One region of the Arthrobacter sp. UYCu511 genome, then DNA from elsewhere that is predicted to be linked to it. Evidence: predicted binding sites of a transcription regulator. Region 1 holds the regulator's gene; each other region holds the start of a gene.
The links. Region 1 encodes HrcA, which represses chaperone genes, less so after heat shock. Its sites were predicted from a motif close to TTNGCACTCGNNNNNNNCGAGTGCNAA; they were not measured.
Positions count from the first base shown of each region.

Region 2: groES (co-chaperone GroES) is a predicted target of HrcA. The motif match lies at 1,951-1,977, and genes of this name have one in related genera.
Region 3: groL (chaperonin GroEL) is a predicted target of HrcA. The motif match lies at 1,750-1,776, and genes of this name have one in related genera.

Region 1 covers NZ_JBEPPB010000008.1:163,417-167,576, forward strand. The annotation lists gene ABIB48_RS12475 (DUF4870 domain-containing protein) at 1-406, opposite strand, end outside; gene ABIB48_RS12480 (DUF3097 domain-containing protein) at 427-1,275, opposite strand; gene hrcA (heat-inducible transcriptional repressor HrcA) at 1,605-2,618, shown strand; gene dnaJ (molecular chaperone DnaJ) at 2,652-3,794, shown strand; gene ABIB48_RS12495 (16S rRNA (uracil(1498)-N(3))-methyltransferase) at 3,800-4,160, shown strand, end outside.
Region 2 covers NZ_JBEPPB010000005.1:72,218-76,377, reverse strand. The annotation lists gene ABIB48_RS08870 (ABC transporter permease) at 145-957, opposite strand; gene ABIB48_RS08865 (ABC transporter ATP-binding protein) at 954-1,826, opposite strand; gene groES (co-chaperone GroES) at 2,148-2,444, shown strand; gene groL (chaperonin GroEL) at 2,555-4,160, shown strand, end outside.
Region 3 covers NZ_JBEPPB010000015.1:21,402-25,561, reverse strand. The annotation lists gene groL (chaperonin GroEL) at 1-1,586, opposite strand, end outside; gene ABIB48_RS16535 (LytR C-terminal domain-containing protein) at 1,928-2,542, opposite strand; gene ABIB48_RS16530 (DUF3263 domain-containing protein) at 2,585-2,842, opposite strand; gene ABIB48_RS16525 (uracil-DNA glycosylase) at 3,077-3,832, shown strand; gene ABIB48_RS16520 (siderophore-interacting protein) at 3,916-4,160, shown strand, end outside.

The DNA.
Region 1 (4,160 bases):
GCGGGTAGCGGTAGGGCTGGCCACTGTTGACACGTACGGCGCCGATGATGGAGAACACCGTCAGGAAGGCCCAGATCAGCAGCGCCAGCAGGGAAAAGATGGTCCCGCTTCCTGGGCTGATCGCGTGGGCAATGATAGCCACAATGTTCAGCAGGACAGCCAAAGCTGTCGGGATCAAGGTGAAGTTCAGGGCTTCCTTGGACTCCTGTGCTGTAAATCGGCCGCGGGCAGCCAAGAATTTATAGATCAGCAGCGAAGGTACACACCCAAGAATTCCGCCACAGTGGGACATGAAAGCCCACTGCTTATCTTCGGAGGGGGTGAGGGGCTGCTGGGGTGCAACATTGCTCTGGTTAACCGGGTGGTTCACAATCTCAGGCCTTTCAGCATGCGCAACTACGGGCATGGTGGATTATTGCCCTCACTCTAGGATACGGGTGCCGTCAAAAAATCAATGACCTCTTCGACCCGGCCCAGCAGGGACGGCTCCAGATCTGAGTACGAACCCACCCGTGACAGCAATCTCGCCCAGCCCAGTCCAATGTCCTCAGCGGTAGTGTGGGGCCAGCCGAAGGCCTTCAGGATGCCCAGCTTCCACTCCATTGTTCTAGGCACTACAGGCCATGCCGGGATGCCCAGAGTAGCAGGCTTGATAGCCTGCCAGACATCTACATATGGGTGTCCCACCACCAGCACGTTCTTGGATACCCCGGGCTTCTTCATGAGATTGCCCACAATGCGTGTTTCTTTGGAACCGGGCACCAAATGGTCCACCAAAATGCCCAACCTGCGCTGGGGTCCCGGGCCAAAATCGGCCACCGCGGCGGCCAGGTCATCGATCCCTCGGAGAGGTTCTACTACGATCCCCTCCACCCGCAGATCGTCTCCCCAGACCTTCTCCACCAGTTCGGCGTCGTGCTTGCCCTCCACCCAAATCCGACTGGCCTTGGCCACCTTGGCGCGGTCCCCCATAACTTTGACGGAGCCAGATGCGGTACGCAGGGCCTTCTTGGGTGCGGCTGTGGTAGGTGCGATGAGCTCAATCGGCTCACCCTCGTACAGAAAGCCAAATCCCAGCGGGAAGGCGCGGATCTTTTCGCGCCTGTCGGCGAGTTCCACAATGTGCATGCCGCCGGACTTTTCCAGACGGACCACCGCGCCCACCCAGCCTGTTTGCACGTCCTCTACAACAAGGCCGGAACGGGCTTCAACCTTGCGCAGGATTCGGGGCGGCGGGGCACTGAGGTCCTGGGGACCCCACTGATGGTGGGACACGTCACTGAAATGCATGCAAAAACCTGACTCTTGACGCTCAGGGCAACGCTCATGGCGAACGCTGCAGGATGAAAAGCCATGCTATCGCGTGCCGGGGCCGCTCTTGAGGGGGCACACTTACGCGGTTCATAGTGCGTGTCTGCGGAGCGTGTCGAGAACGTGGCGGGAACCGGTTTGCCATGGGGGTGCCGTGGAAAGGTATTAGACTTAGCACTTGGTTGGGTAGAGTGCTAAAAGTTGTTTTCTAAAAGATGTTCTGACATTCCCGCCTAGTCAAGAGTCCAAGGGGATATGGGTGCAGAGCGTAAGGCTGAAAGGAGGTGCCGGGCATGAGTGAACCACGTAAGTTGGAAGTTCTGCGGGCCATTGTCGAAGACTATGTGCATTCACGGGAACCCGTCGGCTCCAAAGCACTCGTGGAACGGCACCATCTGGGAGTTTCCAGTGCCACTATCCGCAATGACATGGCCGCGCTGGAAGAAGAAGGGCTGATCACGGCCCCGCACACCAGTTCCGGGCGCATCCCCACTGACAAGGGCTACCGGCTCTTCGTGAATCAGTTGGCCTCCGTTAAGCCACTTTCAGCCGCTGAACGCCGAGCCATCTCTGTGTTGTTAGATGGGCCCACCGATCTGGATGACGTCCTCGAGAGGACAGTGCGGACCCTGGCCCAGCTGACCAACCAAGTGGCGGTTGTCCAGTATCCGCGCACCACGGCGGCCACTGTGCGCCACATTGAGTTTGTCTCCTTGGCAGCGCATCAAGTGCTAGTGGTCCTGATCTTGGCTTCTGGCAAGGTAGAACAAAACGTCATCGATATTGGTGCCGCCGTTGATGATGACATCCTGGCCGGATTGCGCAAAGTGTTTATGGCCAGTTTGAACGGACTCACTGTGGCCCAATTGCCCAGCGCTGTCTCCAAAGTTCCCCTCGATGTCCCCTTGGGAGAGCATGCTGTGGCTGCACGCTTGGCCCAGGGTTTGGCGCTATTGGCGCACAACGCCCGTGAAGACCGGATTGTCATGGCAGGCACCGCCAACCTGGCCCGGTCAAACAATGACTTCCCCCTGAGCATCGGGCCCGTCCTTGACGCACTGGAGGAACAAGTGGTGCTACTGAGGCTGCTTGAAGCCATGGCCCAAGACTCCTTGGGTATGTCTGTGGTGATTGGACGGGAAAACCCGCACGATTCCCTCGCGGAAGCCTCAGTGGTGGCCACCAGCTACGTCCGTGGTGAGAACGCCAAGCTTGGTGTGGTGGGTCCTACCAGAATGGATTACCCCAACACCATGGCCAGCGTTCGCGCCGTGGCCCAGTACCTTTCGAGAATTTTGGCCGGCTAAGCGGCCACCGTTTCAACAAAAGAGAGCATTACTTTGAGTAACCATTACGATGCATTGGGCGTCTCCCGCGACGCAACGGCCGAGGAAATCAAGAAGGCCTACCGCAAGCTTGCACGCAAACTCCATCCGGACGTCAATGACGCCGCGGATGCCCAGGATCGCTTTAAGGCTGTAACACACGCCTATGAGGTCTTGTCTGACCCGCAAAAGCGCCGCATCTATGACACCACGGGTAACGAAAACGGCAATGACGCAGGTGGCGGTGGCGGCGGCTTTGGTGGCGAGGGCTTCGCCTTCCAGGACATCTTTGAAACCTTCTTCGGCGGTGCCGGTGGCGGTGGCGGCGGAGGGCGTGGTCCCGCATCACGTATGCGCCGCGGCCAAGACGCCCTCATCAGCGTGCGCGTGGACTTGCGCGAGGCCGTCTTTGGCGTCAACAAGAAGCTTGAAATTGACACCGCCATCACCTGCCCCACCTGCGAGGGCAGCTGCTGCCGCCAGGGAACGGCACCCACCACCTGTGACATTTGCCATGGCAGTGGCCAGATTCAACGCCCCATGCGCTCCATCTTGGGCAATGTCATGACCCTGGCTACCTGCAACTCCTGCCAAGGCTTCGGCACCATGATCGTGGACCCGTGCAACGAGTGCATGGGCGAAGGCCGTATCCGCGATCGCCGCACGCTGACCATCAAGGTCCCTGCAGGAGTGGGCACCGGGACCCGGATCCAACTCGCCAACCAGGGCGAGGCCGGACCGGCAGGTGGCCCCTCAGGCGATCTGTACGTGGAGATGAAGGTCAATAACGATCCCAGCTTTGTGCGTGAAGGCGATGACCTGCATGCCACACTCAGCGTCCCCATGACCGCTGCCGCACTGGGCACAGAGCTGAACTTCGAGACCTTCGATGGTGAGCAGCCCATCAGCATCAAGCCCGGCACCCAGGCAGGGGAAGTCATCAACCTGCGCAGCCTGGGGGTGACCCACCTGCGTGGCTTTGGCCGTGGAGACTTGAAGGTACACATTCACGTGGAGACACCCACCAAGCCCGACGCCGAGCAGGAAGCCCTCCTGAAGCAACTGGCAGCCCTGCGCGGGGAGACCTTCACCGAAGGGAAACTGGTCTCCAGTGGCGGCATGTTCGCCAAGCTGCGTGATAAGTTCGGCAACAACTAAACCTCATGAGTAACCCAGTCTTCTACGCCAACCCTGCAGAGCTCTCCGGGTTGCTGCCCGGCGCACACTTCACCCTAGGTGGGGATGAGGGCCGGCATGCCACTACGGTCAAACGTCTCGCCTCAGGTGAGCCGGTGGACATGTGCGACGGCGCTGGGTTGCGTTTGTCCTGCACCGTCAGCAGCGCTGAAAAGGGTTTGTTGACGGTGCAGGTCAACAGTGTGGAACAAGAACCAGCCCAGCCGTTGCGCTTTGTCTTGATCCAGGCATTGGCCAAGGGTGACAGGGATGAGCTGGCCATTGAAATGGCTACTGAACTTGGCATCGACGCGGTGGCACCCTGGCAGGCTGAACGCTCCATTGTGC
Region 2 (4,160 bases), on a different contig from region 1:
CACCCAACGCTCTCCCAGCAATGGTGCGTTTTTCGGGGACGCTATCCCACCGAGTGGGGATAGCGTTCCCATTTTTCTCGCCATTACTGGGATAGCGTGCTTCGGGCATGCCACAGAATGTAACCGAGCGTCCAGAGGTGCGGGTTAGCTGTCCTTGCGGATCCAGCGGAACGTGACGCGGCACAGGAGCAAACCAAACACCAGCCATATTCCCATGACTAGTGCCACGAGACCCAGATCCCAGCTCCCGGAGGGCTCCATCACCTCGAAGGACTCTGGCAGGAACACGCTGCGCATCCCTTGAGCCATCCACTTCAGCGGAAAGATGCTAGCAAAGTCTTGCAACCAGCCGGGTAACTGCGCGAAGTTCAAGTAGACCCCGGAGATGAACTGCAGCAGCAGCACAATCGGGATGACCACGGCGGTGGCGCTCTTGCCTGTCCGCGGAAGTGCCGAGAGGGCGATGCCTAAAACGCAGCTAGTAATCACGCCGAACAGAAACACCCAGGCGAAGGTCAGCCACTTCTCTGGTGCAGTGGGAAGCTCCACGTTGAACGCGAAACGGGCCACAAGCAGCAACAGTGTGACCTGCAGGACCGAGCTGATCAGAACCATGCCGATCTTGCCCAGAAAATAGGAGAACACGGGCAGGGGAGTGCCGCCTAAGCGTTTAAGTGTGCCGTCCCCCTTCTCGCCAGCAATGTCCACGCCCAGGTTCTGCACGCCACTGAGCAGCATGCCCGCAGCCACCATCCCCGGCACATAAAAAGCCGCAAAACTGATGCCGCCGGAGCCATCAGGGGCCGCACCAAGATTCCCGCTAGTACTGAACGCCACAGCAAAAACCGAGAGCATCAGGATCGGGAACAGGAACGTGAAAAACACCGAATCGCCCTGCCGAAAGTACAACTTGAGCTCATAAAGGATGCGGGAGGTGCCCAACTCTAAGGTCCTCATACGGCGCCTTCCTCTGCATTGATGAGCGAGTGTTTACCCACCAGGTGCAAATAGATGTCTTCCAGGGACGGGCGGCTAATTTCCAGTGAGTCAACTTCGCCGCTGGCCTCAGCGTAGAGCCGGGCAGCCAGCGCTGCGGGCTCGGCTGTTCGTTGTGAATGTTCGACGCCGTCCTGCCGCCACCGCACTAGCGGAACCCGTGCGTCGGCTCCGCCAATCTCGTTGATGGGGCCTATATCCACCAGCTTGCCGCCGAGAATGATCCCGGCACGGTCGGCTAGAGTTGCCGCCTCATCCAAATAGTGTGTTGTTAACAAAATGGTGGTCCCCTCGGCCTTGAGCTGGTTGATCAGAGCCCAAAATTGGCGCCTGGCCTCAGGATCAAACCCGGTGGTGGGTTCATCCAAGAATAAAAGTTTGGGGCGCCCGATGATGCCCAACGCAACATCCACACGCCTGCGTTGCCCGCCGGAGAGCTTGCTGATCCGGGTTTTGGCCTTTTCCGTCAGGCCCACCGCTTCAATGACCTCGGATACCTTGCGTGGGTTGGGGTAGTAGTTGGCAAAGTGGGTCAGTTGCTCCAGCACCGTGACATTGCCGCTTTCCCCGCTGGACTGCAGCACTATCCCCAATTGTGCTTTCCAATCCAGGCCCCCATGCTGCGGATCAACACCCAGTACTGAAACGTCACCGCTGGTCCTATCACGGTAGCCTTCAAGGATTTCAATGGTGGTGCTTTTGCCGGCACCGTTGGGGCCCAGCAGCGCGAAAGTTTCACCCTCATGAATGTCGAAGCTGATCCCATCTACCGCGGTAAAAGCGCCATAGGATTTCAACAGATCACGAACGTGCACGGGAGCTAGACTCATTTGCTTATCCTCCCACCGCGGCCGAAGTCTGAATAGATTTTTCAACTTATGTCTCTGAAGGTGACTGCCCCGGTGCGCCGTGAGCGTAACCGGGCCCGCCGGCGTCGTACTTTTGTAGGAAATTCTGGCACTCGCCTTGACCGAGTGCTAATCAATTCCCTAGAGTCAGAGTTAGCACTCTCACCCTGAGGGTGCTAACGCGCCTATCTTTCTGGCCATGGGAACATCACCGGCACCGCGACGACGGTTGGGTTCCACCCAAACATGGGCAGAAAGTGTTGCAGCCATCCAAAGAATTTACGTGTGAAGGAGAGGTCCTAAGTGTCGGTCTCTATTAAGCCTCTTGAGGATCGTATTGTTGTTCGCCAGCTCGAAGCAGAGCTGACTACCGCATCGGGTCTGGTTATCCCGGACACTGCCAAGGAAAAGCCCCAGGAGGGCGAAGTTGTGGCAGTGGGCCCCGGCCGCGTTGATGACAACGGCAACCGTGTCCCGATCGATGTTGCCGTTGGCGACGTTGTTATCTACTCCAAGTACGGTGGAACCGAAGTGAAGACCGGTGGCGAAGAGCTGCTCGTTCTTTCGGCCCGCGACGTACTGGCCATCGTCGTTAAGTAACGGCTTTTGCTCCAGTAACCACTTTGTGAAGCCCCGTGCCCGGATAGGTGATCGAGCCTGTCTAGATCAATCGCCGGACGCGGGGTCTTTGCGTGAAAGGAACACACCGCATGGCTAAGCAGCTTGCATTTAATGACGACGCACGGAAGGCCCTTGAGGCCGGTATTGACAAGCTCGCGGACACCGTCAAGGTGACCCTCGGCCCGCGCGGTCGCAACGTTGTACTCGATAAGAAGTGGGGTGCCCCCACCATCACCAACGACGGCGTGACCATCGCCCGCGAGGTGGAGCTGGAAGACCCGTACGAGAACCTCGGCGCACAGCTGGCCAAGGAAGTTGCCACGAAGACCAACGATGTTGCCGGCGACGGCACCACCACGGCCACCGTTTTGGCGCAGGCACTGGTCAAGGAAGGCCTGCGCAACGTAGCCGCAGGCGCAGCTCCCGGCGAGCTCAAGCGCGGCATCCAGGTTTCCGTTGAAGCCATTGCCGCACGCCTGTTGGAGAACGCACGCCCGGTTGCCGGAGGCCAGGTGGCAGAAGTTGCTGCCATCTCCGCCCAGAGCCAGGAAATCGGCGACTTGCTCGCCGAAGCGTTCGAGAAGGTTGGCAAAGATGGCGTCATCACCATCGAAGAGTCCTCCACCACCTCCACCGAACTGGTCCTCACCGAGGGCATGCAGTTCGACAAGGGCTACCTGTCCCCGTACTTCGTCACTGACGCAGAACGCCAGGAAGCAGTCATGGAAGACGCACTGGTTTTGATCAACCAGGGCAAGATCTCCAACCTGCAGGAATTTTTGCCGCTGCTGGAAAAGGCACTTGCCGCGAACAAGCCGCTGTTCATCATTGCTGAAGACGTTGACGGCGAGGCACTGTCCACACTGATCGTGAACCGCTTGCGCGGCACGTTGAACGTTGTTGCCGTCAAGGCACCGGGCTTCGGCGACCGCCGCAAGGCCATGCTGCAGGACATTGCGATCCTGACCGGTGCACAGGTTGTCTCCGCGGAGATCGGCCTGTCCCTGGACCAGGTTGGGCTTGAAGTGCTGGGTACGGCTCGCCGCATCACCATCACCAAGGACAACACCACCATTGTTGACGGCGCCGGCACGGCCGACGAGGTCGCAGCACGGGTTGCCCAGCTGCGCGCTGAACTGGCGCGAACCGACTCCGATTGGGACAAGGAAAAGCTGCAGGAACGCCTGGCCAAGTTGGCTGGCGGCATCGGCGTGATCAAGGTTGGCGCAGCCACCGAGGTTGAGCTCAAGGAAAAGAAGCACCGCATTGAGGACGCCGTGTCCGCAACGCGTGCTGCTTTGGAAGAAGGCATTGTGGCTGGTGGCGGTTCCGCACTGGTCCAGGCCGGTAGGGCACTTGATGAAGATGCTGCTGTTCTCGCCTTGAGCGGCGACGCCGCAACCGCCATTGATCTGGTGCGCAAGGCTATTGCCCAGCCGCTGCGCTGGATCGCCCAGAACGCAGGCCATGACGGCTATGTTGTGGTGCACAAGGTTGGCGAGCTCGAAGACGGTTTCGGCTTCAACGCTGCCACCGGCGTCTACGGCAACCTGATTGAAGACGGCGTCATTGACCCCGTCAAGGTCACTCGTTCGGCTCTGCGCAACGCAGCGTCCATCGCATCCTTGGTGCTCACCACCGAGGTCCTCGTGACGGACAAGCCTGCTGAAGACGAAGAAGCAGGGCACAAGCACT
Region 3 (4,160 bases), on a different contig from region 1:
GCCGGGACAGCCTTCTCAGGCTTGTCGGCAATGACTGCTTCAGTGGTGAGGAACAGTGCAGCAATGGAAGCCGCGTTCTGTAGGGCAGAGCGGGTTACCTTTACCGGGTCGCTAACGCCAGCAGCCAGCAGGTCCTCGTACACGCCGGTTGCAGCGTTCAGACCGTGGCCGTTGGGCAGTGAGCGGACCTTGTCCACCACTACGCCAGGCTCCATGCCTGCGTTGAGGGCAATCTGCTTCAAGGGAGCGTCAATGGCAACACGCACAATGTTGGCGCCTGTTGCTTCATCGCCGGTCAGTTCGAGAGAGTCAAACGCGGTAACGCCGGCCTGGATGAGAGCAACACCACCGCCGGGGACGATGCCTTCTTCCACAGCTGCCTTGGCGTTGCGCACTGCGTCTTCGATGCGGTGCTTGCGTTCCTTGAGCTCAACTTCAGTTGCGGCACCGGCCTTGATGACTGCAACGCCGCCGGCCAGCTTGGCCAGACGTTCCTGCAGCTTCTCGCGGTCGTAGTCGGAATCGGAGTTTTCGATCTCGGCACGGATCTGTGCAACGCGACCTGCGATGGCTTCGGCGTCGCCGGCGCCTTCAACAATGGTGGTCTCGTCCTTGGTGACAACAACCTTGCGGGCCTTGCCCAACAGGTCAAGCGTGGTGTTTTCCAGCTTGAGGCCAATTTCTTCAGCGATGACCTGGCCGCCGGTGAGGATGGCAATGTCGGAGAGCTGAGCCTTGCGGCGATCGCCGAAGCCCGGAGCCTTGACGGCAACGGACTTGAACAGGCCACGGATCTTGTTCACGATCAGTGTGGCCAGTGCTTCGCCTTCAATGTCTTCGGCGATGATCAGCAGCGGCTTGTTCGAAGCCATAACCTTTTCCAGAACTGCAACAAGGTCCTTGACGCTGGAGATCTTGGAGTTCACGATCAGGATGTACGGATCTTCAAGAACCGTTTCCTGGCGCTCGGTGTCGGTTACAAAGTAAGCGGAAATGTAACCCTTATCGAAGCGCATGCCTTCGGTGAGCTGGAGCTCCAGGCCGAAGGTGTTTGACTCCTCGACAGTGATGACGCCTTCCTTGCCTACCTTGTCCAAGGCAGTAGCAATGAGGGCACCAATCTCGGGATCACCGGCGGAGATGGACGCTGTTGCGGCGATCTCTTCCTTGGTCTCGATTTCCTTGGCGGAAGCCAGCAGTTCCTTGATGACGGCTGCAACAGCCTTCTCGATGCCGCGTTTGAGGGACAGCGGATCGGCGCCGGCAGCTACGTTGCGCAGGCCTTCCTTGACCAGGGCCTGGGCCAGCACGGTCGCCGTGGTGGTGCCGTCGCCTGCAATGTCGTCAGTCTTCTTGGCGACTTCCTTGACCAGCTCGGCGCCGATCTTTTCATAAGGATCGTCAAGTTCAATTTCCTTGGCGATGGAGACACCGTCGTTGGTGATTGTGGGTGCGCCCCACTTCTTTTCCAGCACTACGTTGCGCCCGCGCGGGCCCAAGGTTACCTTTACGGCGTCGGCGAGGATGTTCAACCCACGCTCAAGGCCGCGGCGTGCCTCTTCATCAAATGCAATGAGCTTGGCCATGGAGGCTTCAGTCCTTTCGGGACAGTCATTAGACAATTTCAAGATTCCTCGCACGGCGCCCGCGACGGACGGATGCGCCTTCTGCTGATATAGATACAACAGCGGCAAACCCTCGCCATGTGAGGAAATGTTATTACCCTGACGAAAGCGAAACTGCTAGAAATTAGCAGTCACCACCTCAGAGTGCTAACTCAATAATTAGCACTCGGTACCTCAGAGTGCAAGCGGGAGCGGCACTATGTGCTTGCGGCGAACGGCCGGGCAGGGGCTGGGCCGGGCATTCCCGAAGCTGGCGCAGGGCTTCACTGCAGCTGGCGCCGGGCCTGCAGAGGGTAAAAAACTTACGCTCCCGGGCCCAACACAACCGCTAGGGGAAGCCCGAGTTCTGCAGTATCCACCAACTCAGTGATATTCAGCAGCCCTCCGAGGGCTACAGCATTGGCCTTCTGCTCGAGGCCGCTGTAGAAAATAACCGATGTATTTTGCGGCTGCCCGCCCCAGTTGGAGGACTGTGACACAACCCATCCATCGCCCTGGACTGTACCGGCGTAGCGTGCGGCAAGTCCCGGTACTCCGGTGGCGTTGAAGATGGCCACGGTAACGCTCTTATCAACCACTGATTCGGGAGTTGCTTCAGCTGTGGGTGTTGACGTCGGCGTTTCCGTAGGCTTCGTGGTGGCAGAATCGGTCGGGGCGGGTGCCGTGGTGGCAGGCGCCGTCGGCGCAAGTGTCGGTGCCGCGGTGGTTTGGTTGGCCACAAGGGGCGGCGGCGTGGTGTTACCGAGAATTTTCGGCATGATGAAAAAGGCCAGAAGACCAACACACAAGGCGGCGACGCCAACAATCATCAAAGGCATTAAGGAGCGCCCCTGGGCTTCCATCGAAGACCGGTGGACGCCGTGGCGTGCCGAGTTCTCCTCGACGGCGTCGAATTCATCCCGCGGGTAATTACTCATTGTGCAGTGTGGTCCTTGTGGGTACGGTGGCGAAGGCGTGCGTTAGTTCCCGAGCCGCCGTGCGGAACGGGCCTGTTGCCGTGACAAACGTAGTCTACGCAACCGTTTGACCAGCATGGGGTCATAGGCCAGCGCGGCTTCCGTGTCGATCAACGCATTCAGAACTTGATAATAGTGGGTCGCTGAGAGCTCAAACTTCTCTCTGATGGCCTGCTCCTTCGCGCCGGCATACTTCCACCATTGGCGTTCCAGATCCAGCATCTGCTGCTCGCGTGCACTGAGCCCCACAGGAGTCCCCAGCGTTGCGGTAGTTTCTGCGGAGGGCTCTGCGGAAGCAGTCTCGTGATGGAGCGCTTCAGTCACAACAGTCCCTTTTCCGCTTGGCTCTCCCGTTCGGGCAGCAATCATGAGCCCGCTCTGTCAATGATAGGGGTGAATTACCGCCCTGTCATTTGGGATTGCGTGGATGGGCCGGGCGCTAGTGGGCGCTGTGGAGGAAGTCCCCTTCCCCCACCATGGCCCACAATGGAGAGCATGGACAGCGCACCCAGCCTTTTTGACCTGCCGGCCCCGGAACCCTGGGATGGAACACAATTGCAGGCCCTTGCCGCCTTGAAATCCGCTCCCCTGACGCAAATGGCCCCTGATTGGGCCACAGCATTGGCCTCCTTGGAGGCCACCTTGGCGAGCTTGGGCGCCATGCTTGAACATGAGTACGATTCCGGAACTCGCTTCCTGCCTCTACCCACCCAGGTGCTGCGCGCCCTGGGCACCCCCTTGGCCGAGGTGAAGGTGTTGATTGTGGGCCAAGATCCCTACCCCACACCGGGGCATTCAGTAGGTCTGGCGTTTTCCGTGGACCGCTCAACGCATCCGCTGCCTCGGAGCCTGAACAATATTTTCAAGGAATTGAACACTGACTTGGGCATCCCACCTGCCACCCATGGCGATCTGGGTGCCTGGTCCCGTCAAGGCGTCCTGCTCCTGAACAGAGTACTCACGGTGGCGCCAGGAGCGGCAGGTTCACACCGCCGTCGTGGGTGGGAAGAGGTCACCGAGGCTGTTATTAGAATCCTCGCAGCACGGAAACAGCCGCTAGTGAGCGTGCTGTGGGGCAAGGACGCCCAACGGCTGGCGCCGCTTCTCACCGGAACCCCCGTGATTGAATCGGCGCACCCAAGCCCACTGTCCGCATCCCGCGGCTTCTTCGGATCCAAGCCCTTTAGCCGCATCAACAATCAGCTATTAGCGCAAGGTGCCACCCCCGTGGACTGGCAATTACCACAATGAACTAGACTGGTTAGGACAACCTAACTTGGCGCTTTTTCCGCGCCCACCAGGCCGGCCTGCTTACCCGGCACCAGGAGCTCACCATGACCTCACCACAGCCCGCCGCCACCCGCACCATGGCACCTGCCGTGAAACCCCGCACCCAATACACCCTCAATGTGCTGCGCAAGGAACAACTCAGTCCGCACATGGTGCGCATCATTGCCGGCGGGCCCGGGCTGGCGAAATTTGAGCCCAAGGACGCCACGGACATGTACGTGAAGATCCACTTCCTGCACCCGGGCGTGGAATACACGGAGCCGGTGGATGTGTTTGCACTGCGCGAAAG